Regions from separate parts of the Mesorhizobium sp. M4B.F.Ca.ET.143.01.1.1 genome, predicted to be linked through region 3. Evidence: predicted binding sites of a transcription regulator. Region 3 holds the regulator's gene; each other region holds the start of a gene.

Region 1 (7,929 bases), on a different contig from region 3:
TCCGACTCGCCTGCCACGCTTCTGTTCTTTGCAATGGCTCATGCGATGCTTGGTGAAACCATGCGGGCCACCAAGATGGCTGCGCGACTGAAGGACGAGTTCCCGAGCTTCACTCCCGAATTGTTCATCAACACGTACCCGGTCACCAATCCAGCGGCCATTGCCGCAAGTTAGGGAGCCGTTTTCCAGTTCGCGGCCGACCACGACACTTAAAATCGCAATGGCTAGCCCGGCGACAACCGCATCGATCGCATGCAGTTCCTCGCAAAAGTTCAAATCCCAGGTTTGTCCGGGGATCGGCTAGCACTAGCTCGTTGAACGGGTAGCTTCTGGGCTCGGCATGGTGTCCGTAAGTTTGCGAGCGGCCAGAAACATTATCGTGTACGCGGCTTTTCGCCGGTCCCACCCCGCAGCGGCGGTTCTGTCGAGCAAATCGTCTAGAACCGGGTCGAGCGCGACCTTCAGTTCCGCTTCGTAGTTCAGATCGGTGGCCGCGTGTGACGGCGGCGGAATCACGTTGAAGTTCGTCACGTTCATGGCTTTATCCATTTGTCAGGTGCCCGCGCCTCATGGGCGCGGACACCGCCGTTTCTCGTCAGAAATCCATGCCGCCACTCGGCATTGCCGGCACCGCGGGTTCCTTCTTCGGCTTCTCGGCAACCATCGCTTCCGTCGTCACCAACAGGCCGGCAACCGATGCCGCATCCTGAAGTGCGGTCCGCACCACCTTCACCGGATCGATGACGCCCTCGTTGTAGAGGTCGCCAAACGCGTTGGTCTGTGCGTTCCAGCCCCAGCCGAATTCCGGCCTCTCGCGTAGCTTGCCTACGATGATCGATCCTTCCGCGCCGGCATTCTCGGCGATCTGTCGCACGGGCGCTTCGATCGCCCGGCGCACGATCTCGATACCGTGCTTCTGGTCCTCATTCTCGGCCTGAACCCTGTCCAGTGCCTTGGCCGCACGCAGAAGCGCTACGCCGCCACCCGGTAATACGCCTTCCTCGACCGCAGCGCGCGTCGCATGCATGGCATCGTCTACGCGGTCCTTGCGCTCCTTGACCTCGACCTCGGTCGAGCCGCCGACCCGGATGACGGCGACACCGCCGGCGAGCTTGGCTAGCCGCTCCTGCAGCTTTTCCTTATCGTAATTGGAGGTCGTCTCCTCAATCTGCGCCTTGATCTGGCTAGCGCGGCTCTGGATTTCGCTCTTCGAGCCGGCCCCGTCGACGATGGTGGTGTTCTCCTTTTCGATCACCACCTTCTTGGCGCGGCCGAGCATCGCCAGCGTGACATTCTCAAGCTTGATGCCAAGATCTTCCGAGATCGCGGTCCCGCCGGTGAGGATGGCAATATCCTCCAGCATCGCCTTGCGACGATCCCCAAAGCCGGGCGCCTTGACGGCAGCGACCTTCAGGCCACCGCGCAGCTTGTTGACGACCAGTGTCGCCAACGCTTCGCCCTCCACATCCTCGGCGATGATCAGCAGCGGCTTGGATGACTGAACGACAGCCTCCAGCACCGGGAGCAGTGCCTGCAGATTAGACAGCTTCTTTTCGTGGATAAGCACATAGGGCTCTTCCAACTCGACACGCATCTTGTCCTGGTTGGTGATAAAATACGGGCTGAGATAGCCACGGTCGAACTGCATGCCTTCGACGACTTCGAGTTCGGTCTCGGCGGTCTTGGCTTCCTCGACCGTGATGACGCCCTCATTGCCGACCTTTTGCATGGCTTCCGCAAGGAAGCGGCCGATCTCGGCGTCGCCATTAGCCGATATCGTACCAACCTGGGCGATCTCGTCGTTTTTGGTGATCTTGCGGGCATTGGTCTTCAGCTCAACCACGATGGCTTCGACGGCCTTGTCGATGCCGCGCTTCAGGTCCATCGGGTTCATGCCCGATGCAACCGCCTTGGCGCCTTCGCGAACGATCGCCTGGGCAAGCACGGTCGCGGTGGTGGTGCCGTCGCCGGCGATGTCGTTGGTTTTCGAGGCAACCTCGCGGACCATCTGCGCGCCCATGTTCTCGAACTTGTCCTCAAGCTCGATTTCCTTGGCGACGGTGACGCCGTCCTTGGTGATGCGCGGGGCGCCGAACGACTTGTCGATGACGACGTTGCGGCCCTTGGGGCCGAGGGTCACCTTCACCGCGTCCGCGAGGATGTTGACGCCGCGCAGCAAGCGCTCGCGGGCATCGGAATGAAATTTGACTTCCTTGGCAGCCATTGGATCACTCCTTGTCTGGGCAGTTTTCATTGACTTGATTGAGGGTTCTATCGAAGCCCCGGTCAGGCGGCCTTCTTGACCGCCGCAGCATTCTCGATCACGCCCATCACGTCGCTTTCCTTCATGATGAGCAGGTCCTCGCCGTTGAGCTTGATTTCAGTGCCGGACCACTTGCCGAACAGAATGCGATCGCCCGCCTTGACGTCGAGAGGCGTGAGCTTGCCGCTCTCATCTCGCGAACCAGGTCCGATGGCGATGACCTCGCCCTCCTGCGGCTTCTCCTTGGCGGTGTCGGGGATGATGATGCCACCGGCCGTTTTTTCATCGGCCTCGATGCGGCGGACCAGGATACGGTCATGCAATGGACGGAACACCATATCGTTCTCCTTCTGGACAAACAGATTTTTGAGGTTCTTCCACACCGGACCGGCAATATCGGATCGGTGCGGGGTGCGGCGACCCTCGCGGGCATCGCGCGCATATCGAGCTAGTTCTGCGACTTTTCGGTTTCAAGAGGTTCGGCAGAATTTTTTGGCACTCGCACCAATCGAGTGCTAGTGACATGAAAACATGTGGCTAATTTGGATTACAGCCGCGCATTCCCGCTTGAATTTTCCGACGAAGGAACAAAATAATCCGAGCCCTCGCCGCCGGCGATGGCCTCAAAACAGGAGTCTGACAAAGGAGCTTTTGGAAAGACGGAGGACCACGATGGACCGACACAATCCCAAGCCGATCATTCCTTCTCTTGTTCCCGAAACATCCGACCTCGCGCTCGACCGTTTGTTGTCGCCGGCGCGCCATTTCACCCATCCAGACGACGTCCTTAAGGAGGATACGCTCGACATTCAGGAGAAGCGGGCGATCCTCTCGTCCTGGGCCTCGGATGCCTGCGCGGTGGAATCCGTTCCGACGCTGCGCCGACCGCCGGGAGCCGAGCAGACGATCACCTTCGATCAGATCATGGATGCCCTATGCCGGCTGGACGACGCAAACCGCCCGATCCCGGCTGAGAGTGGCCACAGGCACATGTCTGACCGCCTGGACGCCTGATGTCGTAAGTCAAGGAGACGCATATGGTCACTGCGGTCAGCAGGGAATTCCTCCTGCAGATGGAAGGCTACGGCCTGACCACGGCCGAAATCCACTACCATTTTCCTGACCACCCGAGCCTGCTTCAGCTCTATGTCTGGCAGGAATACGATCTTGCGCCGAACTTCCCGGAGCTGAAAGGCTTTCTCGACTATTGGGAAAGCGAGCTGGACGGCGCGCTGCACTCCGTGCGCGTTGCCCACCACCGGCTGATCAAGCCGTCGGAATGGCGCGCCGTCGACGGGGTCATTGCCATCCAATGAAGCTCTCGGGCCGCAGGGCGCCGATCATCCGTGGTTGGCTTGACTTGCGAGGAGCGCGCGCTGCCGGCAGAACCAACCCAGCCCGCCTTGCCGCCCTGAGGAAGGCCTTGTGCGCATCGCGTGCGCTGCGCCATCCGTCCAGCGCGTCGCGGCAGGCGCGCGCGGCAGCACGCCAACTCCCTCCGCGCGCCCAATGGGGCCACTGCTGGTCCAGGCATTCCAGTGCCTCGAAGCTGCTGGCGACCTTGCGCGAGGCGGGGGAAAATTCCAGGGTAACAGGTTCGGGAAAACGAACGTCGTTCATCACTTCCTCCGTTTTTCACGTCTTTTGCCAGCAAGCAATCGTCCTGCTCGGGGCGCCAAGGAGCTCTTGCCGCATCGGAGCGCTCAATCGTCCTTGTCGGCATCAAGGAGGTCGATCAGTTCGGCGACGCGCGTGCCCGGCAGCGGCCGTCCTTCGCCCATCAGCGCCTCATCGCCGTTGAGCCAGGCCCAGGCCTCACTGAGTTCCTCGAATGAGGCGCCGGTGGACAAGATATCGGCGATGAGCGTTTCGTCCATCGGCCCAAGGACCGAGACAACGTCCTCACGTGTCATTATCATCGTTGACCTCCCTCCATGTCCGGAAACGGACGCCACCACGGGCTTCTCGATGGCATCCTCGACGCCATCTGGGTCAAGGGCGTAGGGCTAGCAGCTACGGGGCATCGCATCCATGGGCTGGTCGCCCGGTCCCGATCCGCATCGGCAGGAAGCCTATCTGGCGGGGGCAATTTCTTCCTTGCCAACTCGCATTCCCAGCCAGCGCTCCAAGGACTGGCGCTTCGTCGTGGTTTCAGATGATCAGAGAGATCCGAGGCCATGTCGCTCTCCGCTTGGACTGATCCTTTTCGCGATCGACCGGATGCTGCGGCGGTACGGAGACCGCCGCTGCGAATTTCAGGCATCAGTTTCCAAAGAGTGGTCCGCGCCGATCTTCGGCCCTGTCATCCATGACGGCGCCACGGGGACATCCTCGATAACCCCGACCCTGCGAGCCCAAGTCGTAAAGGTTTTGTGTGCCGCCTCGACAGACTTCCCGCCGTCGTAAGCGGAACAGCACGTTTCAGATGCCGCCGCGTGAAGAAGGCCACGTCTTTCGACCGGCCATTCCTCAAGGAACTCTATGGCATCCATAACACAGTCGATCCTTCGGAGAACGAAGCCGTCGTCCCTCACAAAAATCGGCTGCTTGAACGTTCCACTTTCCATAGCAACCTCCTTCTGGCCGTGGAGCGCATACGAGACCCATTCGCGGGAATAGCCGTGCAAGGACACGCACAATTTCCGCTGTGACGCGACGGGTCACAGAAAAAATATTGGAAGTGCCTCTTTTGAGTTCAAGAGATTGGCACACCGGGTTTCCACCCTTCCGCGGCGGTTTGACTGGCTTCCGATTCAATGACCCTCCGCCCGAAGAAATCCGCAGTGCCGGCTAGCCGCGCCCAATTCATTTTCCTTTGGCTCGCAGCTTGCCGCCCTGAACCGAGGGTGGGAGGATCTGGTCTGGGCTTCCTGTCACGAAGACAACGACCATGCCCCTTGCCGCGTGACAGTTCCGATGCGATCTGCGTGGCGTTCTGCATCATTGTATCCCTCCCCGATTGGCGAAGGACGGCGGCGGCTCAATCCGCCGCCGCCCCAACTGCCTCAGTGCTTGATTTCGATGCGCTTCGCCTGGGACTGCGCTTTCGCGGTCTTCGGCAGCGTGACCGTCAGCACACCGTTGTTGAAGCGGGCGTCTATCTTGTCCTGCTCGACCTCGTAACCGAGGCGGATACGGCGCTCGAAGCGGCCGTAGTAGCGCTCCGAGAACTGCCTGTCCTTATCTTCCATCTCCGAGCGCTTCTCGCCCTTCAGTGTCAGCACGCCATCGTCGAGCAGGACCTCGATGTCCTTCTCCTCCAGACCGGGTACTTCGGCGGTCACCTTGACCGCCTTCTCGCCGTCGGAAATCTCGACGCTCGGCCAGCCGCCGCCGAAGGAAGAAGCCCTGCCAAAGGCCGGCAGGCTGGAATCAAAGCCACGGAACACGTCGTCGAACAATCGATTCACTTCGCGATGCAAGGACAGGAACGGATCGCGATCATTGTCTCGAAAGACGCTCGGAAGCTGGTCGCCATTGCCACGGCTCCACGGAATAAGATCACGGACACTCATATGTCGTCTCCTTCTGTTCGGTCATGGATTACAATACTTTCCGGCGCGCCGGGCCCATCGTCCGGCGCCTTGTCCAGTCGGTCACCGGACAGCGTCAGGCAGCCTGGGTGTCGGCCTCGATCTGCCTCGCCTCGGCTTTCGGCTTTGCCTTGACGCTACCGATTTCGATGCGGCGCGGCTTCATCTCTTCAGGAATCTCGCGCTTGAGATCGATCGTCAGCAGACCGTTCACGAGGCTGGCGTTCACGACCTTGACATGGTCAGCCAGTTCGAACCGTCTACGGAAGGCCCTTTCGGCAATGCCGTGGTGCAGGTATTCGGCATTGTCTTCCGCGGGCTTCTGGCCGGACACCATGAGCATGTTGTGCTCCTGGGTGATGTCCAGCTCATCCTGCGAGAAGCCGGCCACCGCCATGGTGATGCGGTAGTCGTCCTCCCCTTTTTTGGCGATATCGTAGGGAGGCCAGTTGTCGACTGTCTCCACACGGCTCGCGGCTTCGAGCGCGTTCAACATTCGGTCGAAGCCGATGCCCGACCGGAACAGGGGGGTGAAGTCGAAAGTGTTTCTCATAGCCACATCCTCCTTTGAGCAACATGGGTACAAGCTTGCTGTCGGACGCCTTCTTGCATCCGTCCGACAGGCCGGTCCCCTAAATGGGCCTCCGGCATTTTACGATTTAGTTAGGCGATTTCGCCATTCAAGGTCTGAAAGGCAGTCTGCCTGCTTAGTCCGCTCGGGAAGGTCTTGGCGGAATGCCAAGGCGGAGAGGTATCGATCTTCAAGACTATGCCGCGCCACGGGATTGCGGCGCATTGCGGCTGGTGACCTCGGGGCGGCGGCCGAATGGCCGTCGCCCCGAGGTCGATTGCTTATCAGACGTGCAACGGTCTCCCCGTGGTTTTGACTGGCGTCATCGTTCCGTCTTCCACCAGGATGTCCTTCTTCCCCGCGAACCGCACGAGAATGCCGCGCGCGGTCTCTGCGTCGATGTCGCCGGCCAGCGCGGCTTTGCAGGCGCGGATCGCCGCCTTTTGCTCCGGACTGTTGCCACACCAATCCGTGACGAACTGGTAGGCATCGACAACGGAGTTCAACTGCCGCGGAAAACCAAGCCCGACCCAAACGCGAACGGGCTTTTCGAAAGGCTGGGAAAGCATCATTTCCTCCCTCCGAACAGTCAGGCGGCAACGCCGCCGGTCTGGCCCATCTTCGCGCCGGCCATCCAGGGCATCGCCGTTGTAACATCCTCGAGGATTTTCACCGACCGGGCAAAGCCGGCGAACGCGTCGCGGGCGACTTGCAAAGGCACGCTGCCGTCGAAGGCGCGGCAGCATGCCCGCTTCGCGGTCTCATAGATTATGCGGCGCCGGTGCGAGGGCCATTCATCAAGGAAATCGAAGGCATCCTCAAGGCAGGCTATTTCCTGAATGAGACCTTCCGCGGCTCTCACGAACACAGGGCTTTCGAATGTTCTCTCGCTCATAGAAACCTCCAATTCTTTGAACGATTTCGGGTTGTTGACGATGGTCGCCCCAACGAACGGCGGCGACCTGCGGCCGATTTCCAGCGTCAAGATCGGATGATCACAGTCGCAAAATTTCTGGGAACCTAGCTCTCGATAATGTCGCAAGCGAGCTCGGGGAGGGTCTTCGTCGAGCGTGCCGATGAGCGCCGACGCCTCGCCAAGCGTATCTGCCGGTAGGTAGTCCATTCCATTAACGAAAGAGCCAAGAACGAAAAGGTTGGCCTCCAAGGCCAATTGGCTGGTTCTGCACCCCTTCGCCTATTGGCAGAAGGTCGAGCCGTTGCGGCGTGGGCGCGTGTTCGGCATCGCTGCCCGGTCCGAGCACGGTCTTGAACGGGTCCACACACGGCCTTGCGCACGGTCGAGGAAGATAGGGAACACCGAAACGCCCTGGCTGCGGAAGTCATCCACGTTTTTCATGACGGAATAACGGTCCAAGCCGATTTGTTGCAGCCATCTCCAAGTGAAGAAAAGTCTGAGGCGGCCCGTCGTCTTCCACAAAGCGACGGGTCGCTCTCATTCGTGGCCACGGACCCGAGAGAATGAGGGTTGCCACTGTCCTATAAGCGCGACGCGGCAATTTCGGTTCCGAACAATTTTCCGACAAGTCGAATATATTAGCATC
Region 2 (7,929 bases), on a different contig from region 3:
CTTCTGCGATCGAGTTGGCGTGGATGTTCAACTGCTGGCGGTCCTGCAGCACCCGGGCCAGGATCAGCGATTTCGGTGTGTTGATCGTCACCGAAACAGCTTTCATGCCGCTGGTCTTCGGCGACGTCACCAGCGAGGCCTGCACGTCGGCCGCGGGCACCCCGTTGAGGACGGCGACATTGACCGCCGTCGCCTTCATCTGATCGGTGGACTTCGTCGCGTTGTAGGCAAGCGCGCCGGCAAACGCCGAGAGGTCGGCGATGCGCTGGTTGTCGGAGCGCTCGACCAGGGCTCCGCCATATTCGGTGACCAGCGCCGCCATGCCGATGAGCAGCGGCAGCACCAGGGCCGAGATGATGAGGACGTTGCCGTCGCGGCTACGCGAAAACCGCCGGAAAATCTGCATGAGGCTGACCTGAAGAACGCTGCAATCTCGAGCAACCTTGCGGTGCTCCGTTCTTTAGTAACCGTGAATGTGTTAAAATTTATTGTCCTACAATTTCTGGCTCGCGTCACAAGCGCTTGATCGAAATAGCTGATTTGGTTGCCAATTTGCTCAGGAAAGAGTCAGCATGCAGGACTTAGAGCAGCAAGGGCCTTCGCCGAGGCAGCGTTAGCGACAACGAAAAAGGGCGCCTTTCGGCGCCCTTTCCGTATGCTTCGCGAGAGAGGCTGGATTAGAAATCCATGCCGCCACTCAAGCCCGCTTGCGGGCTTGAGCATTGTTAGTTGATGGGCGTGCTTTATGGACTTCTTAGAAGTCCATGCCGCCCATGCCGCCCATGCCGCCGCCGGGCATGCCGCCGGGCATGCCGCCAGCCGACTCCTTCTTCGGAGCCTCGGCGATCATGGCTTCGGTGGTGACCAAGAGGCCGGCGACCGAGGCCGCGTCCTGCAGGGCGGTGCGAACGACCTTGACCGGGTCGACGATGCCCATGGCGATCATGTCGCCATATTCGCCGGTCTGGGCGTTGTAGCCGAAGGTGGCGCCCTTGTTGTCCAGGATCTTGCCGGCAACGATCGAGGCTTCAGCACCGGCGTTGGCCGCGATCTGGCGGGCCGGAGCCTGCAGCGCGCGACGCACGATGTTGATGCCGGCGGCCTGGTCGGAGTTGGCGCCGGTGGCCTTCAGGTTGCCCGAAGCGCGCAGCAGGGCCACGCCACCGCCGGCGACGATGCCTTCTTCCACGGCCGCGCGGGTCGCGTTGAGGGCGTCATCGACGCGGTCCTTCTTTTCCTTGACCTCGACTTCCGTCGCGCCGCCGACGCGGATCACCGCGACGCCCCCCGCCAGCTTGGCGAGACGCTCCTGCAGCTTCTCCTTGTCGTAGTCCGAGGTGGTCTCCTCGATCTGCTGCTTGATCTGGGCGACGCGGCCCTGGATCTCGGCCTTCTTGCCGGCGCCGTCGACGATGGTGGTGTTCTCCTTGGAGATCGACACCTTCTTGGCGCGGCCGAGCATGTTGAGGCCCACGTTCTCGAGCTTGATGCCGAGGTCTTCCGAGATGACCTGGCCACCGGTGAGGATGGCGATGTCTTCCAGCATGGCCTTGCGGCGGTCACCGAAGCCCGGCGCCTTGACGGCGGCGATCTTCAGGCCACCGCGCAGCTTGTTGACGACCAGCGTGGCCAGGGCCTCGCCTTCGACGTCTTCCGAGATGATGAGCAGCGGCTTCGAAGTCTGCACGACAGCCTCGAGCACCGGCAGCATGGCCTGCAGGTTGGAGAGCTTCTTCTCGTGGAGGAGGATGTAGACGTCCTCGAGATCGGCAACCATCTTGTCGGCATTGGTGACGAAGTAGGGCGAGAGATAGCCGCGGTCGAACTGCATGCCTTCGACGACTTCGAGCTCGGTCTCGGCGGTCTTGGCTTCTTCAACCGTGATGACGCCTTCGTTGCCGACCTTCTGCATCGCTTCCGCAATCATGGCGCCGACCGACTCGTCGCCATTGGCCGAGATCGTGCCGACCTGGGCGACTTCCTCGGAGGTCTTGATCTTCTTGGCGGCCTTGCCGAGCGCCGCGACGACTTCGGTCACGGCGAGGTCGATGCCGCGCTTCAGGTCCATCGGGTTCATGCCGGCGGCAACCGCCTTGTGGCCTTCCTGGACGATCGACTGCGCCAGAACGGTCGCCGTCGTGGTGCCGTCACCGGCGATGTCGTTGGTCTTCGAAGCGACTTCGCGGACCATCTGCGCGCCCATGTTCTCGAACTTGTCCTCAAGCTCGATTTCCTTGGCGACGGTGACGCCGTCCTTGGTGATGCGCGGGGCGCCGAACGACTTGTCGATGACGACGTTGCGGCCCTTGGGGCCGAGGGTCACCTTCACCGCGTCGGCGAGGATGTTGACGCCGCGCAGCATGCGCTCGCGGGCATCACGGGAAAACTTTACGTCTTTTGCAGCCATTGTAAGCTCCTGTCAGGGGTTCGGGTCGAACCCGCAGATTCAAGATTCAGTTGACGGTGAGGCCGATGTTCAGCCGATGATGCCCATGATGTCGGATTCCTTCATGATCAGAAGGTCTTCGCCATTGAGCTTGACTTCGGTGCCGGACCACTTGCCGAACAGGATGCGGTCGCCGGCCTTGACGTCCAGCGGCACGAGCTTGCCGGCCTCGTCGCGGGCGCCGGAGCCGACGGCGATGATCTCGCCTTCCTGCGGCTTTTCCTTCGCCGTATCCGGGATGATGATCCCGCCGGCGGTCTTGGATTCGGATTCGACCCGGCGAACGACCACGCGGTCATGAAGCGGGCGGAACTTGGACTTTGCCATTAGTGTCTTCCTCGATGAGAACGGTGAGAACTGTTCCTCCATCCGGCGAAGCCGGATATGAGTTAGCACTCACGCAAGGCGAGTGCTAACGTGGCGCTGAGATAGGCCGGAGGGTTTCGAGAGTCAAGGCGCGCGCAAGGAGCGAACCGCGCGAAATTTTTCCCGACCCGCATTCGCACGAGGAACGCGGTCTTTCGCCGACGGGATCGCGGAGGAATATATCGGTGCCCCTTAACGCCTCGGCGCGCGCAGCACCAGCAGCGGGCATCGCTCTCCGCAAAGTCTCGTGAACGGCGACGATACGATCCGCCGCGAACCTGTTCCGGTTCCCGACGAGCTTCGCGCTATAAGGCGTGAACTTGGTTTCGATTATGGCAAGTTCGATTTCGTCATGCATGAAGGCAGGGCGGTGCTGCTCGATGCCAACAAGACTCCTGGGCGAGCCAGGCGCCTTTCGAGCTTCGTCGCCGCCGGCAATTCAAATCTCGCCGACGGCTTCGAAGGGCTGATCCGCCAGGTTACCTAGATATTCATGCCGCCCGAGACTTCGATGCGCTGGGCGTTGACCCAGCGATTGTCCTGCGACAGCAGGGAGGCGATCATCGGCCCGATGTCGTCGGCGACGCCGGTCCGGCCGAGCGCGGTGACGCCGGCCACCATGCGGTTGATCTCGGCATTGTCGCGCACATGACCGCCGTTGAAGTCGGTGGCGATTGCGCCCGGCGCCACGGTGTTGGCGGTGATGCCGCGCTGGCCGAGTTCCTTGGCGAGATAGCGGGTGAACACTTCGATCCCGCCCTTCATCATCGCATAGGCCGACGAGCCGGGTGCGGCGAAGCGGGCGAGACCGCTGGAGATGTTGATGATGCGGCCGCCGTCATTGATCAGCGGCAGCAGCGCCTGGGTGAGGAAGAACACGCCCTTCAGGTGGGTGTTCATCAGCGTGTCGAACTCCTCCTCGGTCGTCTCGGCGATCATCTTGCGCAGGCCGGTGCCGGCATTGTTGACGAGATAGTCGAAGCGGTCGCGCTGCCAGGTCTCCTCCAGCGTCTTCTTCAACGCCTCGGCGAAGGCGGGGAAGGTGGCGATGCCGCCGGTGTCGAGTTGGAGTGCTGCGGAGCGGCCGCCGGCAGCCTCGATTTCGGCGACAGCCGCCTCAGCTTCGTCGGCGCGCGAGTGATAGGTAACGATGACGTCGACGCCCTTGCGGGCGAGGCTGAGCGCAGTGTTGCGGCCGAGGCCGCGGCTGCCGCCGGTGATGAGAGCGATGGGCCGAGTGGTCATGGCGAGAACTCCTTCTGTTTTGGATGGAGATGCATATACTCGCCTTGCTGGACGATATAATCGGGCACGGATTGCCAACACTATTCAGCTTGTGCGAACAATCGCTGATGGACAGGTTCGACAGCATGCGGCTCTTCACCCGCGTCGTGGAAAGGCGCAGCTTCACCGCTGCCGCCGCCGATCTCGGTCTGCCGCGCTCCAGCGCCACCGCCGCGATCAAGCAGCTGGAGGAGCGCCTGGGTGTGCAGTTGCTTCGGCGCACCACCCGCCACGTCACCACCACGCTCGACGGCGACGCCTATTACCAGCGCTGTATCGGCATCCTCGCCGACATCGAGGATGCCGAGGGCGGCTTCGGCGCGCATGAGGTGCGTGGGCGGCTCAGCATCGACATCAACGGCAACCTGGCTCGCACCGTCGTCATCCCGGAACTGCCGGCGCTGCTCGCCCGCTATCCTGGGCTCAGCTTGCATATCGGCGAGGGCGACCGCCTCGTCGACCTCGTGCGCGAGGGCGTCGACTGCGTGGTGCGCGCCGGCACGCTGCCGGACAGCGACATGATCGCGCGCCGCATCGGCATCGCGCGCGAGGCGACGCTCGCCAGCGCCGACTATGTCGAGCGCCAGGGCCTGCCGCGTGACCTGGACGAGCTGGCTGGCCATGTGATGATCGGCTTCGTCTCGTCACGCACCGGGCAGGTGATGCCGCTGGAATTCACCGTCGACGGCAAGGTGCGCGAGATCGTGCTGCCGTCGCGGGTCACGGTTTCCAACTCCGACACGGCCGCCACGCTGGTGCTCCAGGGTTTCGGCCTCTACCAGGCACCGCGTCGCCGTTTTACCGATGACATCGAGGCCGGTCGTCTGGTCGAGGTGCTTCCAGACAATCCGCCGACGCCGACGCCGATCTCGGTCCTTTATCCGCGCAGCCGCCAGCTTTCGCCAAGGGTGCGGGTGTTCGTCGACTGGCTGGTGGAGATTCTTGGGCCAAAGCTGGATCGTTGACGCCGATCAGAGGAACAGCCGCAACTGCGTGTGGATGATCGACCGGTAGTCATCGATCGTGCGCCGGCTCTCCGCTTCATCCTGCGTCAGCGCCAGCCGCACCACGCCGCCGGCAAGCTGGAAGACCAGGAAAACCACGCGTCCGAACGCCTCGCGCCGCTCCGGCTCAAGCATCGGGCCGACATGGTCGCAGAACATTTTCGCCTGCTGCCTGGTCTCGGCGATGTCGAGGTTCTGCAGCGCCTTGTCGGCCTGGATCGCGTTCTGCAGGTCCTGGATGGCCGGATCCGCCGCCACGCGGCTGTAGTAGTCGTCGAGCAGCCGATCCGCGGCCGACGTCACATCGTCCACCCCGCGGATCCCGGCGATGATGGCGCCGAAGCGCGCGCGGCTCTCCTCCGCGAAGCGCTCGTAGAGCATCGCCAGGATTGCCGATTTGTTGGGGAAATAGTGATAGACGGTGGCGATCGGTCCGCCGGCCAGCGCACCCACTTCCTTCATCGTGACGGCGTCGATGCCTTTCTCGCCGATCAGCCGCATGGTCGTCGAAAGGATCGCGTCGATGCGTTCGCGGCTGCGCTCCTGCTTCGGCCTGCGCCTGGGCGCCGTCGCCAATCGCCTTGCTTCGCTCATTGCGCCCGATCCTCTCGCGAGAGGTCCAAAATTCCGGTTGACAAGAAACATGATTAACTATCAGTTTCCAGAAATGCTGACAGATTGTCAGTTTTTTGGCGATGCGGCAAGGACGTTGAGGAGGCGCCTTTGGTTACACAAGCCGGCGAGACGGACGGCGGCGACTGGCTGGTCGGCAATCCAAGCGGCCTGCAGCTCGCTTCGGCGCTGTGGATCGGCTCGGTCGGCCTGCTGATCCTCGGGCTTCAGCCGGTGCTGCTCGGCGCGCTCTACACCGAAGGCCATGTCACCGGCGACGAGCTGGCGCTGGTCGCCACCGCCGAGATGATCGCCATCGCCGTCGGCTCGGGCGTCGTGGCCATGGCCCTGTCGGCCCGCAACATGCGCTGGAAGAGCGCCATCCTCCTGCTCCTGCTGGCGGCGGCCAACTGGTGGACGGCCTATGCCGCCGGCGCCAACGCGCTGATCGGCGCACGCAGCCTGGCCGGGCTTGCCGAGGGCGGGCTGGTCGCCGTCGCCACCGAGCTGATCGCCCGGTCGCGCCGGGCCGAGCGCATCGGCGGCTATTTCGTCACCGTGCAGACCTTGGCGCAATGCGCGCTGGCGCTGACCCTGGCGCTCTATGTCGTCCCGGTCGCCGGCGCGTCCGGCGGCTTCCTCGCCCTCGGCGTGGTCTGCCTCGCCTCGCTGGCGGTCGCCTGGATCGTGCCGGACGACTATGCCGACCTGCCGAAGGAAGAGCATTTCGCCAATGTGCTGACGCCCGGATCGATCGCCGCGCTGCTCTCGATCTTCTGCTACTTCATGTTCTTCGGCGCGATCTGGGCCTTCCTCGAGCCGCTCGGGGCGCAGTTCGGCATCGACGGCCGCACGGTCGGCCTGATGGTGTCGGCAAGCCTCGCCGCTCAGGTGGTAGGCGCCCTGACCGCGACGGTCTTCGAGGCGCGCCTCGACTATCGCCTGGCGATCACCGCCATCGGCGCCGTCGCTCTTGTCTGCTCCCTGATTTTCGCCAGCGGACCTGGCCTGACGATATTCTGGGTCGCCGCTTTGGCGATGGGCTTCATCCTGCTGTTCATCGTTCCCTACCAGATCCGCCTGGCGATCACCGCCGACGAGACCCGCACCGCGGTGCTTCTGGTGCCGGCGGCCCAGCTCTTCGGCCTGGCGATTGGGCCGATTGCCGCCTCGCTGCTGATCGACAAGGATTTCCGGCCGGTGCCGGAATTCGCCGCCGCCAGCGCCGCCGCCAGCGTCGCGCTGCTCGGCCTGTTCATCCTCGTGACGCGGCGCCGCCGCGCCGTCGCCTGAGCGGAGAAGCGCTATGCCGAACGCCTGGAGCAACTGGTCGGGCCTGGTGCAGGCCGCGCCCAAGCTGATCGCCACTCCCGCCGATGCCGGTGAGCTTGCCGATCTGGTGCGCATCGCGCCCGGTCCGCTGCGCGTCGCCGGCGCCGGCCACTCCTTCACGCCGCTGGTCAAGTCCGACGGCACCATCGTCTCGATGGAGAAGATCGAGGGGCTGGTCTCGCATGATGCCGCGACCAGCAGGGCGCGGCTGCGAGCCGGCACGAGGCTCGGCCCGCTGATGCATTTGCTGCAAGGCATCGGCCAGGGCCTGCCCAACATGGGCGACATCGACAAGCAGGCGATCGGCGGCGCGCTGGGCACCGCCACGCATGGCTCCGGCCCGAAGCTCGGCGCCTACCATACGCAGTTGGAGACGCTGCAGTTCGTCGACGGGACAGGGAAACTGCGCGAATACAGCCGGGCAGGGGACCAGGACATGATCCACGCCACCGGCGTCGCGCTCGGCGCCTTCGGCATCCTCACCGAAGTGACGATGAACAACATGCCGACCTACCGCCTGCGCCGCCGCAAATGGGTGCTGCCGATCGCCGAGATGCTGAAAGACTTCGAGACGATGATGGCTGCGCATCGTTCGGCCGAGTTCTACTACATACCGTTCTCCGGCTACGCGCAGTTCATCGCCAGCGATCTCTCCGACGCCGCGACCACCGCGCGACCGACCGAGGAGGACGAGGCGGGGCTGGCGACGCTGCGCAAGCTGCGCATCGCGCTCGCCTGGCTGCCGTCGCTGCGCCGCCGGCTGATCCTGGGCGCGATCGCCAAGCTGCCGGCCGAGGACTATGTGCAGGACTGGCTCAACGTCTATGCCAGCGATCGGCAGACCAAGTTCAACGAGATGGAATATCACCTGCCGTTCGAGGAGGG
Region 3 (7,929 bases):
CGATCTTGTGTCCGTTCAAAGAATGCATCACAGGCCCCAGATCCTTGGCTCGGCGAATTCGATCGAATTGCCCGAGGGGTCGCGAAAGTAGATCGAGCGCCCGCCTTGCGGCCATTCGAAGTCGCTTTCGATGGCGATGTTCCGTGCCGCGAGGTGCTCGCGCCAGCCGGCGATCTCGTCGGCGCTGGCGGCAAAGCAGAGATGGCCCTCGCCCACCGTGCCATGCGCCGGCACCTTCAGCCTGGCGTCCGGCGCCGGCGGGATTTTGGTCGCCTCGGCGTTGAACAGCAGCAGCACGCCGGTCCCGCAGCGGAAGAAGACATGGCGGCCTTCGACCCTGGCGATCAGTTCGAGGCCGAGGATGTCGGAATAGAAGGCTTCGGCGCCATGCAAGTCTGTGACGTAGAGCGCCGATTCAAGGATCGCGGAGGGTATCACGAAGCCCCCCTCTCTGCCCTGCCGGGCATCTCCCCCTCAAGGGGGGAGATTGGCTGTATCGATTGCCTCAGCCAATCACCGGCGTAGCCAGATGGGGGCCGGCGTGGAAGCTTCCAATCTCCCCCCTTGAGGGGGAGATGGCCGGCAGGCCAGAGAGGGGGGCCCAGGCTCGGCATTCGAAAACCTACGCCACCGCCATCTGCTGCAAACTCACCAGGCGCGAAATTCCCTTCTTGGCCAGGTTCATCAGCGCCGCGAACTGGTCCTCCGAGAACGGCTCGCCCTCGGCAGTACCCTGGATCTCGACGATGCCGCCCTTGCCGGTCATGACGAAATTGGCGTCCGTGCCGGCCGAGGAATCCTCGAGATAGTCGAGATCGATGACCGGCTGGCCGTCATGGATGCCGCAGGAGATCGCCGCGACGTGGTCCTTCAGCACCTTGGAAACGCTGGCCATCTGGCGGGCTTCCATCCAGCGCAGGCAGTCATGGAGCGCCACCCAGCCGCCGGTGATCGAGGCGGTGCGGGTGCCGCCATCGGCCTGGATCACGTCGCAGTCGACGGTGATCTGCTGTTCGCCCAGCGCCTGCAGGTCGACCACGGCGCGCAAGGAACGGCCAATCAGCCGCTGGATCTCCAGCGTGCGGCCGCCCTGCTTGCCGGCGGAGGCCTCGCGGCGCATGCGCTCGCCGGTCGAGCGCGGCAGCATGCCGTATTCGGCCGTCACCCAGCCCTTGCCGGAATTGCGCATCCAGGCCGGCACCTTTTCCTCCAGGCTGGCCGTGCACAGAACATGCGTGTCGCCGAATTTCACCAGGCACGAGCCTTCGGCGTGCTTGGAGACGCCGCGCTCGAAGGAGATGGCGCGCATTTCGTCGGATTGGCGTTTGGAGGGGCGCATCGAGGCCTCTTGTCTCTGGTTCTTAAGGATTCGTGGCCGGCTTGTAGACGCATGCGGCGCATGGCGCAAAGGAAAATGGACCGGGTTGCGCGGGCACCGGCTAAGTCTATATTTGAACCGGAGGTTTTTGGCTCGAATGACCAAGGCAGTCGATCCGGCATCGCAGTCGCCCGTGCTTCAATCGCTCGATATGCGCTCGCGCGACATCTTCAGGCGCATCGTTGAATCCTATCTCAGGGATGGCGAGCCCGTCGGTTCGCGCAGCCTGTCGCGCATCCTGCCCTCCTCGTTGTCGCCCGCCACCATCCGCAACGTGATGAGCGACCTCGAGCATCTCGGCCTGATCTACGCGCCGCACATCTCGGCCGGCCGCCTGCCGACGCAGACCGGCCTGCGCTTCTTCGTCGACGCCTTCATGGAGCTCGGCGACCTCTCCGACGACGAGCGCCGCATCATCGAGGCGCAGGTGCGCGCCTCCGGCTCCGGCGCGTCGCTGGAGCACATGCTGACCGAGGCCAGCCAGATGCTGTCGGGCATGTCGCGCGGCGCCGGCCTGGTGCTCGCCGCCAAGAACGAGGTGGCGCTGAAGCACATCGAATTCATCCAGCTCGAGCCGACCAAGGCGCTGGCCGTGCTGGTGTCGCAGAACGGCGATGTCGAGAACCGCGTCGTCGACCTGCCCGCCGGCACCACCGTCTCGCAGCTGCACGAGGCGTCCAACTTCCTCAACGCCCACATCCGCGGCCGCACGCTGGCCGAGGCGCGCGTCGAGATCGCCCGCATCAAGGACGAGACCAGGGCGGCCCTCGACACGCTGTCGCAGGATCTGGTCGAAAAGGGCCTCGCCGTCTGGGCCGGCGCGGAAAGCGGCCTGCCGGCGCGCCTCATCGTGCGCGGCCGCGCCAATCTGCTCGAAAACGTCACCGCCCAGGCCGACATCGAGTTGCTGCGGCATCTGTTCGAGGATCTGGAGACGCAGGACGGCTTGATCCAGCTGCTCGATCTCGCCGAGGAAGGGCCGGGCGTGCGCATCTTCATCGGCTCGGAAAACAAGCTGTTTTCGCTGTCGGGCTCGTCGCTGGTGGTGGCGCCCTATCGCGACAAGGATGCCCGCGTCGTCGGCGCGCTCGGCGTCATCGGCCCGACGCGGCTGAACTACGCCCGCATCGTGCCGATGGTCGACTATACCGCGCAGCTGATTTCGCGCATGTTGCGGTAAGGTGTGATCCGGGTGAGACCGGCCTGACCTGGATCTCAACACACCGTGGAAGGCACAAGCAGCAAGGGAGCAAAAGAATGGCGCTGGAATCGCTCAAGGCCCAGATCAGCCTGCTGCTCGAGGAAATGGTCAACCAGCCCGAGGACCAGCACGAGATTCAGGAGCAGCTGCGCGAGAAGCTGCAGGAATTGCGCGCCATGGGCCTGCCGCTGCCGGCCGATCTGGTCGAGCTGGAAAAGCGCCTGGACGATGATTTCTACGCCGAAGGCAGCTGAAACCATCCCTCAAATCGGCGTGTGCCTGATGTCCCAGGCGGAACGACCGCCGCATCCGCCCGTTCACTATTCGCGACGGCGCCGCGTGCGGCGCCGAAACCCCTGGAGGCCAGGATGATCCGATTTGCCGGCCTTGCGGCTGCCGCCTTGCTGCTTGCAACGACGGCCTCTGCCCAGCAGGCCGGCGAGCCGGTGCTGACCGGCAAGAAGGCCTTCGGCGACTGGAAGGCCGACAGGCCTGGCGTGCGCCGGCTGATCAGGCCGGATGATCTGCAAAAGCCCTATGTCAGCCGCTCCGTGTCGAACGGCGCCGGCGTGGCGGATCGGCCGGAAGGCGCCAGGCCGCTCGTGCCATCAGGCTTTTCCATCGAACTCGTCGCGTCGGGCATCGACAATCCGCGGGTCGTGCGCGCGGCGCCCAACGGCGACCTGTTCGTCGCCGACAGCAAGGCCAGCCAGATCCGCGTCTATCGCCTCGCCGAAGGCAGCGCCAGGCCGGCGCAGGAGGCGATCTTTGCCACCGGCCTGACCCGGCCCTACGGCATCGCCTTCTATCCGCCGGGCGACAAACCGCAATGGGTCTATGTCGCCAACAGCAACAGCGTCGTGCGCTTCGCCTATCGCGACGGCGACCTCAAGGCCGAAGGCATGCCGGAAACCATCGTCCCGGAAATCCCCGCGAACCATCACTGGACGCGCGACATCGCCTTTTCGCCTGATGGCAAGACGCTCTATCTGTCGGTCGGATCGGGCTCCAACGTCGCCGAGGACATGGCCGCCGAGCCTGAAGGCGGGCTCGAGCAATGGGCGACGTCGGCGCCGCTCGGCGCCACCTGGGGCCCGGAGGAAGGCCGCGCCGACGTGCTGGCCTTCGATCCGGACGGCAGCAACCGGCGCAGCTTCGCCACCGGCTTGCGCAACTGCTCCGGCATGACCGTGCAGCCGCAGACGGGCGCGCTCTGGTGCGTCGTCAACGAGCGCGACGAACTCGGCGACAACGTGCCGTTCGAATACGCGACGACGGTCAGGCAGGGCGGCTTCTACGGCTGGCCCTGGTACTATATCGGCGCCAACGAGGACCCGCGACACGCGGGCGCGCGCGCCGATCTTGCCGGCAAGGTCACCGTTCCCGACGTGCTGCTGCAGGCGCATTCGGCGCCGCTCAACATCGCCTTCTATGAGGGCGGCAGCTTCCCGGCCGACTACAGGGGCGATGCCTTCGTCGCTTTGCACGGCTCCTGGAACCGCGGCGTGCGCACCGGATACAAGGTGGTGCGGTTGAAATTCAAGGACGGCAAGCCGACCGGCGAGTATGAGGATTTCGCCACCGGCTTCGTCATCTCCGACGACGACGTCTGGGGCCGGCCGGTCGGCGTCACCGTCGCCAAGGACGGTGCGCTGATCCTGACCGAGGACGGCAACGGCACCATCTGGCGTGTTATTTACGGGGACGGCCGGTCCTGAGAAACCTTACGCTGGTCGACCCCCACTCCGTCTCGGCTTCGCCGAGCCACCTCTCCCCCGATCGACGGGGGAGAGGAAAGGCGCCAAGCTTTTTTGCAGTCAACGCTCGCCAAGCAAGGCTCCCTTCCTTTCCCTCCGGAGGGGGGAAAGGTGACGCGGCGTAGCCGCGACGGATTGGGGGAACCACGTGGCAATCAAGCCTCGGGCCGTCAGTTAGCCTTGTAAGGCGAAGACCACGATGGTCTGGTGCAATGGATTCCGACCGTGAGGGAATTCAACCCTCGCCTGTTCCATGCGATAAGACCCTCCGATCTGGAACCTTATCCATGACGCTCACCGGATTCCTCGCCTACAGTGCAGCTCTCGGCATCGCCGCCGCCATTCCGGGTCCCGGCGTCACCGCGCTTGTGGCGCGGGCGCTGGGTTCCGGCTTCCGCTCGTCGCTGGCGATGTCGTTCGGCCTGATCCTCGGCGACCTCACCTACCTCACCGCCGTCATGCTCGGCCTCGCCTTCGTCGCGCAGACCTTCGGCATGGTCTTCCTTGCCATCAAATGGGCGGGTGTCGCCTATCTCGCTTTCCTCGGCTGGCGCTTCTGGACCAGCGGCATCTCGCCGGAGACTGTCGAGGCGCGCAAGGGCAAGGGCGGGCTCGCCGCCTCCTTCCTGGCCGGCCTGACGGTGACGCTCGGCAATCCGAAGACGATGATCTTCTATATCGCCATCACGCCGACCATCGTCGACCTGAAGGCGGTGACGCTCGCCGACTACGGCATCCTGGTCACGCTCACCGTCCTCGTCCTGCTGGTGGTGCTGGTGCCCTATCTGGCGCTGGCCGCCAAGGCGCGCTGGTTCCTCAAGTCGCCGCGCGCGCTGAAGGCGCTGAACCGCACCGCCGCCGGTTTCATGGTTGGCGCGGCGGCCGCCATCGCCGCCCGTCAATAGGCTGCAATCTCAACCGGCCTCCATTTCGGGGAAAGCATTCCGGAAACGGGCCGATCCGGAAAATGCTTTTCCGGGGCGGCAGCGTTTTCAGCACGCGCCCCACTCGGATATTTTCGGCCGGCAGCCTATCTTGCGCGGCTGAAAGCCCTATTCTGTCGCTTGATGCAATTGCCTGCCTGACCTGGGAGCGAAACAATGAACAAGCCCGTCACCTCCGCGCGCGTGCCCGGCCGCGGCCGCGTCTTCAATTCGATCACCGAGACGATCGGCGACACGCCCCTGGTGCGGCTCGACAAGTTCGCCAAGGAGAAGGGCATCGTCGCCAATCTCCTGGCCAAGCTCGAATTCTTCAACCCGATCGCCTCGGTCAAGGACCGTATCGGCGTTGCCATGATCGAGGCGCTGGAAGCCTCTGGCAGGATCGCCCCCGGCAGGACGACGCTGATCGAGCCGACCTCCGGCAACACCGGCATTGCGCTCGCCTTCGCCGCCGCCGCCAAGGGCTACAAGCTGATCCTGACCATGCCGGAGACGATGTCGGTCGAGCGGCGCAAGATGCTGGCGCTGCTCGGCGCCGAACTGGTGCTGACCGAAGGTCCCAAGGGCATGAAGGGCGCCATCGCCAAGGCCGACGAGCTTGCCGCCACCTTGCCCGACGCCATCATCCCGCAGCAGTTCGAGAATCCGGCCAACCCCGAGATCCACCGCCGCACCACGGCCGAGGAGATCTGGAACGACACCCAGGGCGAGGTCGACATCTTCGTCTCCGGCATCGGCACCGGCGGCACCATCACCGGCGTCGGCCAGGTGCTGAAGAAGCGCAAGCCTTCGCTGCATGTCGTCGCCGTCGAGCCGGAGGCTTCGCCGGTGCTGTCCGGCGGCCAGCCCGGCCCGCACAAGATCCAGGGCATCGGCGCCGGCTTCGCGCCGAAGATCCTCGACACCACGATCTATGACGAGATCGTCAGGGTCTCCAACGAGGATTCCGTCGCCAATGCGCGGCTCGTCGCCCGCCTTGAAGGTGTGCCGGTCGGCATCTCGTCGGGCGCAGCACTCCAGGCGGCGATCGTCGTCGGCTCGCGGCCGGAGAACAAGGGCAAGACCATGGTCGTCGTCATCCCGTCCTTCGCCGAGCGCTACCTGTCGACCATCCTGTTCGACGGGCTGGGGGCTTAAGCAGCCTTGACGGACCGTCGCGGGACGCTGGACCGCTGAAAAAACCCGTGTGGCGTCAGCGTGGCGCTTGAGCGCCGCGCGGCTTCCGGTGCAAATCTCCCTCGGCCCGCGCGGCCATTGGGAGGATTCATGTACAGACTTTACACGCGCCCCGGCAGCGGCGGCTTCGTCGTCGAGGCGGCCCTTGCCCTGGCGGGCGCGCCGTTCGACCAGGTCGACGTGCCGAAGAAGGACCCGCCCGACCAGGCCTTCCTCGACATCAGCCCGTTGAACCAGGTGCCGGTGCTGACCTTGCCGGACGGCCGTTCGATCACCGAGTCGGCGGCGATCTGCATCCTGCTCGCCGAGCGCCATCCGGAAGCCGGACTGGCGCCGGCGGCGGGCTCGCCCGCCCGCGCCGACTTCCTGCGCTGGATGGCCTTCATGTCGTCGGTCCTCTACCCGGCGGGGCTGCGTTTCTATTATGCCCATCGCTACACCGCGGCGCCGGACGGCGTGGAGGCGGTGAAGCAGGCCGCGCTGGCCGAGATGGATCGCGGCTTTGCCATCCTCGACAAGGCCCTCGCCGGCCGCGACTGGCTGGTCGGCGAGCGGCTGTCGCTGGCCGACGTCTACCTGGTCATGCTGGCGGCCTGGCATCCCGAGATCGGCAAGGTCGCCGCCGCCTGGCCCGATATCGAGCGCCTGTGGGCCAGGCTGCGCGATCATGACCTGATCCGCAAACTGAATGCCGCCCACGCGATGTGGTGAGCGGGACGTTTATCCTGGCGCGAGGCCGTCGAGCAGGAAACCGAGGCCTCTGCGGAAAGCGCCGTCCCAGTCGTCGTCCAACAGCAGCCGGGAGCGTTCGATTGTCGCGTAGCGCTCGCTGAGACGGGTGAGGCGCTGCTGCGCGGCGGCCCTGTCGTCGTCCGACAGGTCGAAGCTCGCCCGGGTGATGGTGGCGCCCATCACATAGTTCCAGAGCGACCATATCGCGGCGTTGATGTCCGCGTCCGCCACGCCGGCCCTGGACAAGGCCTTGCCCAGCAGTTCCAGCCGACTGAGGATGTTCGGGCCAAGCGCCCGGCGCGGCAACAGCGATGCCGACCAGGAATGGCTGAGCATGCTGGCGCGCCAGTCCTCGAGTATGTGAACGATCTCGCCGCGCCAGTCTTCGGACTGAGGTTCTTGCGGCGATCCGCGATACTCAAGCACCGCGTCGAGCGCCAGATCGAAGACATCCTCCTTGCTGTCGACGTGCCAATACAGGCTCATCACGCCCGAGCCGAGGCGATCGGCCAGCCGACGCATCGTCAATCCGTCGATCCCTTGCGCGTCCAGCAACTCCACCGCGGTGGCCACGATACGCTGCCGGGACAGAGGCGGCTCGCCCGCGGGCCGGGGCGGTTGACCTGGCCGCTGAGACCGTTTGCTTCGGGCGCCGCGATTGGCTGCCATTCGTCTTCCTCGCGTATCGGAGCCGCGATTCTGGCAGGCAACGCCAGGAATGTCGATGCCGCGCGGTTGACT

Evidence for each region. The regulator HrcA, encoded in region 3, represses chaperone genes, less so after heat shock. The targets are predictions, from matches to a motif close to GTTAGCACTCNCNNNNNGNGAGTGCTAAC.
Region 1: the regulator HrcA is predicted to act here: its motif matches at 2,755-2,783, upstream of EN786_RS35520 (co-chaperone GroES).
Region 2: the regulator HrcA is predicted to act here: its motif matches at 2,835-2,863, upstream of groES (co-chaperone GroES).

What each region holds. Positions count from the first base shown of each region.
Region 1 covers NZ_SRSR01000037.1:5,600-13,528, reverse strand. The annotation lists partial or broken gene EN786_RS38355 (adenylate cyclase) at 1-174, shown strand, start outside; gene EN786_RS35530 (hypothetical protein) at 307-537, opposite strand; gene groL (chaperonin GroEL) at 596-2,224, opposite strand; gene EN786_RS35520 (co-chaperone GroES) at 2,287-2,601, opposite strand; gene EN786_RS35515 (hypothetical protein) at 2,936-3,277, shown strand; gene EN786_RS35510 (usg protein) at 3,301-3,579, shown strand; gene EN786_RS35505 (DUF982 domain-containing protein) at 3,563-3,883, opposite strand; gene EN786_RS35500 (hypothetical protein) at 3,967-4,182, opposite strand; gene EN786_RS35495 (DUF982 domain-containing protein) at 4,519-4,896, opposite strand; gene EN786_RS35490 (Hsp20/alpha crystallin family protein) at 5,269-5,778, opposite strand; gene EN786_RS35485 (Hsp20 family protein) at 5,873-6,349, opposite strand; gene EN786_RS35480 (DUF982 domain-containing protein) at 6,652-6,939, opposite strand; gene EN786_RS39590 (DUF982 domain-containing protein) at 6,957-7,490, opposite strand.
Region 2 covers NZ_SRSR01000009.1:66,530-74,458, forward strand. The annotation lists gene EN786_RS22150 (pilus assembly protein TadG-related protein) at 1-406, opposite strand, end outside; gene groL (chaperonin GroEL) at 755-2,407, opposite strand; gene groES (co-chaperone GroES) at 2,477-2,773, opposite strand; gene EN786_RS22165 (hypothetical protein) at 3,060-3,299, shown strand; gene EN786_RS22170 (SDR family oxidoreductase) at 3,296-4,057, opposite strand; gene EN786_RS22175 (LysR family transcriptional regulator) at 4,165-5,061, shown strand; gene EN786_RS22180 (TetR/AcrR family transcriptional regulator) at 5,068-5,694, opposite strand; gene EN786_RS22185 (MFS transporter) at 5,824-7,005, shown strand; gene EN786_RS22190 (D-arabinono-1,4-lactone oxidase) at 7,019-7,929, shown strand, end outside.
Region 3 covers NZ_SRSR01000023.1:14,573-22,501, forward strand. The annotation lists gene rdgB (RdgB/HAM1 family non-canonical purine NTP pyrophosphatase) at 1-28, opposite strand, end outside; gene EN786_RS32885 (VOC family protein) at 28-438, opposite strand; gene rph (ribonuclease PH) at 623-1,339, opposite strand; gene hrcA (heat-inducible transcriptional repressor HrcA) at 1,476-2,558, shown strand; gene EN786_RS32905 (hypothetical protein) at 2,636-2,833, shown strand; gene EN786_RS32910 (sorbosone dehydrogenase family protein) at 2,948-4,297, shown strand; gene EN786_RS32915 (LysE family translocator) at 4,624-5,241, shown strand; gene cysK (cysteine synthase A) at 5,437-6,417, shown strand; gene EN786_RS32925 (glutathione S-transferase family protein) at 6,547-7,167, shown strand; gene EN786_RS32930 (TetR/AcrR family transcriptional regulator C-terminal domain-containing protein) at 7,177-7,857, opposite strand.